One region of the Proteocatella sp. QWL-06 genome, then DNA from elsewhere that is predicted to be linked to it. Evidence: riboswitches for the same ligand, from Rfam matches in the RefSeq annotation. Region 1 holds a riboswitch; the other holds the start of a gene.

Region 1 (3,150 bases):
GATGCGCCTTCAAAATCCTCTGGATACATATAATCTTCTTCAGTAAGAGCTATAGATACGAGATTAGTAAGTGGTAATGACTGAACCCATCCCTCAGGAAGTTTTTCCTTCATATAATAGGTTCCTTCTGTTTCTACCATGAATGAGAACTCTCCGTTTTCATCTGTAACTGTAGTTGCTGCTGGCTGAACTGCTTCTTCTGATGGGTTAACGTTATAAAGATAAATTGTTACGCCTTCGAGTCCAGGTTCGTTTTCATCACGGAATCCATCCATGTCAAGGTCATTAAATTTGAAGCCTCTGATTCTGCCTTCAATATCAGGCTTATAGTTACCAAATAGATATGCTGTTGCGCCTTCAAAATCCTCTGGATACAGATAATCTTCTTCTGTAAGAGTTACCATGAAAAGGTTGTTTGCAGGAGCTGACTGAACCCATCCTTCTGGGAGTTTTTCCTTCATATAATAGGTTCCTGCTGCTGCTACTGCGAATGAGAATGCTCCGTTTTCATCTGTAACTGCAGTTGCTGCTGGCTGAACCTCTTCTTCTGAAGGATTTACGTTATAAAGATAGATTGTTACGCCTTCTAGTCCAGGTTCGTTTTCATCACGTAATCCATCCTTATCAAGGTCGTTGAATTTGAAACCTCTTATTCTGCCTTCAAATTCATCTTCTTCTCCAATTGTGTTTGTAACCGTCCACATGCACTTGATATCCTTTTCTATGCAACGTGTTTTTTCCATTTCAGGATGGATGTCTATATTCTTGATCTCAAATCCTTCAGGAAGACCTGTAACAGCTTCTTCTTTGATCTCGTACTTAAGTGATTCTAAAATATTGTTGGCTTTGTCTGTCCAGTCATTATCCTCATTGAGCTTAAGAGTAATGTCTTCTACTGTTTCGTCAGTAAAATCGATTTTTACGCTTACTTCTGGAAGTTCGTCTGTATCAGTTATTATCTGACCATGCTCATCCTTCCATACCTTCGTTACTTCGATATCCCTTACTGGAACAAGCTTGTTTATTAATTCATAGCTGCATTTCACGATATCGCCAGGTTTATATCCGGATTTTTGTGGCATGTCATTGTCACATCCGCCTGTGAATTCGCGTGAATTCTCAGAGTCAAGAATATACCCAGCAGGAAGGTCTTTGATTGGATCTTCTTTAAGCGTGTAATTCTTTGATCCATCCAGTTTCTTGAATGTATATTTCCATTGATTTGCCTTTTTTAAGGTTATGGTTCCAACTCTGGTTTTACCGTCAAATATGCCTACGGTTACCTGAGGAAGGTCTTTTACACCATCTGGGAAATTCTCATACATATAATAATTTTTTACAATCTTTCCGTCCTGGTCTTTCCAAATCTTTTCAACCGTAATTTCTTTTTCTTTTTTAGGTGCCGGTGGCTTAGAAACCATCATAGCTGCCATTGCTGGGGCCTGTTCGGTTACAGCTTCTTCTTCAACTACTTGTTCTTCTTCAACTAATTGTTCTTCTTCAACTAATTGTTCTTCTTCAACTACTTGTTCTTCTTCCACTATCTGTTCTTCGCCCACATCCTGCTCAACATCTTCCTGCGGAATGATTTCCTCAGTTTCTTCAACCGGGATTAACTGGGGCTCAGAAGAAAGTTCCTGAACGATCTCGTTCTGAACGTCCTGGATAGTATCTTCACCTTCTGCATACGCGAATGATGTCCACGCACTTGAGGTGATAAGAATTACCGTCGTAAATAGCGATAACAGTCTTTTCCTTCTCTTAGTTTCTCTCATCTTCATTATCCCCTTTTTAAACTATTGATTTAAAAAGGTCGGTTGCACCACTAGCTCCGTGCATTTCCAAGGTGCCCAGATTCAAAATGCACTTCACAGCTTCCTCTCAAAACGATAGAGTATAGAGAAAGGTCGGTTGCACTACTGGCTCCACATATCCTTAAGTGCCCAGATTATACGGATACGCTTCTCAGCTTCCTTTCTAAACTTAGTTAACAATAAGCTTAGACAAAGGTTTTTATAAATGCCTCAATCTAATACTATAAGCCTCATCCTCCTCTCAGTAATATTTTCTGTTTACATTAATATACCCTCTGCCATGTGATATAAAGCTATTAGCATTGTGGCATTAAAGTAAGATTTTAGACATAGATGGGGGCGTAAAAAAAGGGACTTCACATTGAATGAAATCCCTGTATTCCTTTTTCAGCTGATATACCTGCTGTATCTTTCATTTCTTGCTGCAATCTGCGCTGCATACTCTATCCCAAAATGTTTCTTCAGATATGTCAGAAGATGCTTAAGATCCTTAAACTCGAATCTGTACTGTGAATTCACTATGGCTGCGCCTCCTCCGCCAGAAGAAGCCCCTCCTCCTGAAAATACTGCCTTGCTGAATTTTTCTCCATCTGTTCCATTAACCCTGTCCTTATCTTTTACCGGTTTCACGATTTCAGGCTCTACGACTGCCGGTGCATCTATCTGAGGAAGCCCTGGCTCAGAAGGCTTAACTACCGCTGTCTCAGTTGCAGGTGGATTTGTTGCAGGTGGTTCTGCCACTGGAGGATTTGTTACCTGAGGCTCTGTCACTGTAGTTCCTGATGAGCTTCCGTTAACAGAAATATCCTGCCTCCAGTCAAATATTATCTCAAATTTGCAGCTCTTGTCCTGACCCTTCTGATACTGCTCTTCATCATATGGTATGAACGCAGTTATTATTATGCTCTTGCATTCACCTGTACTCAGTTTCAGCATGTCCAAGAGCTTCTCTGCTTCTTCCTCAAAAAGCGCAAGATTGTTGCCACTTATAATATTTTCTCCTATTTCGGCTCTGTACTCAACGACGTCACATTCATCATCATACTCGAGGCTATCTATTCTTATCTGATTAAGGATCGCATTTACACTGCCTTCGTTTTTAAAGCAAAGCGTTGCGCTCAGCTCGCATCCGGGAGCTATCTTGTCTATCCTTATGTCAGCAATGCCTTCATCTATATCTACTTCAAGGACTGAAACTCCATCCGTGTCCCCTTCTGTGTGTTCTTCGCAGTACTGCACATCAAATGTTCCTGTGGATACTGTTGCATATACCTGAAGACTGTCCATCCAATAAGCGTATCCCGTACCGAGGATTCCTGTGATCATGACCAGTATT
Region 2 (3,150 bases), 800 kb from region 1:
ATGCAGAGAGCTTGCAGAAGCAGGCCTTGGATACGTTACCGTGACGGTCGGCGAAAATCTTGGCAGCGAGGATGAGAGACTTGTGTCCGGAAGCGCTGCGGAGATAGCGGAGATTGAATTTGAGAATCTCGCGGTCATGCTTATCGAAAACCCTCATTCGGCAGATTCATCCCAGATGCTCAGGGACAGCGACTTTGAGAGGGCGAAGGTGCCTATGACCAAGGAAGAAATCCGCTGGATATCTGTGGCAAAGCTCGGCATAAGGCCTTCGGACACGGTGTATGACATAGGCGCAGGCACCGGCTCGGTTACGATCGAGATGGCAAGAAAGGCCTGCGAGTCCAGGGTATATGCTATAGAGAGAAATCCCGAGGCCATAGAGCTAATCAGGAAGAACATGGCAGCAACCGGAAGCTATAACATAGAGCTATCTGAAGGCAGGGCGCCTGAGGGTATGGAGTCGTGGCCGGAGCCGGACAGGGTATTCATAGGCGGAAGCAGCGGCAATCTGAGGCAGATACTGGAGACAATCATATCGAGGAGCACGAGGGGCTTCAGGCTGGTGATTAACACGGTGACGCTCGAGACGCTTACGGAGGCATTCACGGTGCTCGGCGAGCTGGGATTTGAAAATGCTGAGTATCTCAGCATATCTGCGGCAAAATCGCAGAAGATGGGAAGCTACAACATGATGATAGGCGCCAATCCCGTGTATATAATAACGGCAGATTATTGCGGCGCCGCGGGCGCAGGCAGCACTGCCGGGAATGCTGCGGGAGGCAGCAGTGCAGCCGGGCATTAATAAGGAGAGGGAGCAATATATGAAGATAGATATAATAAAGCCGGATGAGATAGAGGCAAAGAGCTTTGAGATAATAAGCTCTATAATTGAGGAGAATTATCCGGATGCTGTGATAGCTCCGGAGCATGAGAGCATCGTAAAGAGAGTAATCCATACCTCTGCCGATTTTGAATATCTGGACAGCCTCGTGATATCTCCGGGCGCTGTAAGCAGGGCAAAAGAGGCGCTCAAAAATGGAGCAGTGATAGTGACTGACACCAATATGGCAAAGGCGGGCATAAACAAGACTCATCTCGCAAAGCTTGGTGGAGAGGTATGCTGCTACATCGCTGACGAGGATGTGGCAAAAGAGGCGAAGGAAAGAGGCGTGACGAGAGCAATAGTATCTATGGAGAAAGCAGCAAAGCTCGGACGTCCGCTGATATTCGCCATAGGAAATGCCCCTACCGCGCTCATCGTGCTCGACCAGATGATCAAGGAAGGAAGGCTAAAGCCGGAGCTCATAATCGGAGTGCCCGTGGGATTCGTGAACGTGGTGGAATCCAAGGAGCTCATAATGGAATCAGGAGCTGAATATATCGTGGCAAGAGGAAGAAAAGGCGGAAGCAACGTTGCGGCGGCAATCTGCAATGCGCTCATATATTCACTGGTTGAAAGAGAATAAAGGCAAGTTTGCCACATAAAAAACAGAAAATTTAATGCACTAAAACAAAAAATATGGTATTATGTATGTAACAACGGTGATAATACGCAAGGAAATATATATAATGCTACTTTTCAGCGATAATAGCAAACCACCCGAAAGGATGGGACGCAAAGCTAAAGGGCCTAAGTACTCAGTACAGGCAGCCAGCTACCGAAGGAGAAGTTTTTTTGTTGGGAAAAATTTTTCGGGTATTTTTCGGGAATATATTGTTGATAGTAGTCTACTGATTGAAAAACAGGAGAAAAAACTACTATGAGAAAATATTCTTATAACATAACTAAAAAAATAAGCTCGCTTGTCATGGCTTCAATGTTCATCTTATCGAGCACAGCAGTTTCTTTCGCAGATGTGAGAGATTCAAAGCTTGAGTATCTTAGACAGCTTAACACAGAATTCAGAAGAAACATCGACAGCGTGGATACTCTGGATTCCAATTCAGGAAGCAGATGGCAGATGCAGGTAGACGCAGACCTCGTGAAAGACAGAAAAGAAGCTACAAGATTCCTTCAGGGAGTATATTCAGTGGTTCCCTTCTTCAACTCCATGAGCATAAAGAGCTCAGGCGGAAACTATTCTATAAACCTTCAGAACATGAGCTCATATGATCACTCTGTAGTCGTAGACGTAGCAAAGCAGTGGACGGCGGAGATAATCAAGGACGGCATGACAGATACTCAGAAGCTCAGAGCGATACACGACAAGATAATAAATGAGACAGTATACGATGCATCTTCAGGAAACAATGCACATTCACCGGCAGGAGTAGCAGTAGACAACAGAGCGGTATGTGACGGATATTCAAGAATGTTCACGATAATGGCGACGCTGGTTGAGATACCAGTCGTACAGGTTACCTCAAACGTGATGAACCATGCATTCAACCTCGTATATATAGATGGAGAATGGCTGCTCGTGGATGCGACATATGACGATCCTGTAACTTCAAACGGAAAACAGGTTCTAAAGCATGATTACTTCCTCGTAGGACCGACAGATTCAAAGAAACACAAGTTTGACAGCGCGCAGAACGGACTTACGCTCGAAGACTATATAAAGATAGGAAACTACATCTACCAGGATGTAATATAAGAAAGCTCAGGCGATGTCATTCAGACGTCGCCTTTTTAATGCCGCAGACTTGTCTGAGTGCGCATCACCGTGATAGAAAAAATCTATAGTGACGATAGACGAATATTATAAATAGAGCCTGCCTCACAGAGCCGTTAATGTAGTAAAATAGTATGTGTATGGATATTTGAAATGGAGAGGGTATAATGTACAGAGTAGGTATAGATATAGGTTCTACATCGGCAAAGGTAGTTGCCATGGACAGGGAAAACAAGATAGTATACAAGAAGGTGATGCCTACGGGGTGGAGCTCGCTCGAAACGGCTGAGATCATTCAGGATGACCTTGAGAAAAGCGGCATATCAAGCGGAGGCAGGACCGTCGTGGCTACAGGCTACGGCAGGATATCCGTTCCCTATGCTGACAGGACAGTGACGGAGATAACATGTCATGCGGCAGGCGCGGCATATTTTTTTGATACCAGAGAGGCTACCGTCATAGACATCGGGGGACAGGACACGAAGATAATAACCCTTAAGGATGGGAATGTAGCAGATTTCATAATGAACGACAA

What was found. Region 1 has a riboswitch for cyclic di-GMP ahead of AC4PGZ_RS09365 (SdrD B-like domain-containing protein). Riboswitches for the same ligand answer to the same signal wherever they lie in the genome.
Region 2: it holds a riboswitch for cyclic di-GMP, as region 1 does, so the genes downstream of both, AC4PGZ_RS00305 (transglutaminase domain-containing protein) here and AC4PGZ_RS09365 (SdrD B-like domain-containing protein) in region 1, are expected to answer to the same signal.

The regions. Positions count from the first base shown of each region.
Region 1 is NZ_CM178755.1:1,957,701-1,960,850, forward strand. Features, by position in the region: gene AC4PGZ_RS09365 (SdrD B-like domain-containing protein) at 1-1,775, opposite strand, end outside; cyclic di-GMP riboswitch class II at 1,803-1,888, opposite strand; cyclic di-GMP riboswitch class II at 1,897-1,983, opposite strand; gene AC4PGZ_RS09370 (hypothetical protein) at 2,202-3,150, opposite strand, start outside.
Region 2 is NZ_CM178755.1:53,780-56,929, forward strand. Features, by position in the region: gene cbiT (precorrin-6Y C5,15-methyltransferase (decarboxylating) subunit CbiT) at 1-802, shown strand, start outside; gene AC4PGZ_RS00300 (precorrin-8X methylmutase) at 822-1,466, shown strand; cyclic di-GMP riboswitch class I at 1,581-1,663, shown strand; gene AC4PGZ_RS00305 (transglutaminase domain-containing protein) at 1,761-2,597, shown strand; gene AC4PGZ_RS00310 (acyl-CoA dehydratase activase) at 2,783-3,150, shown strand, end outside.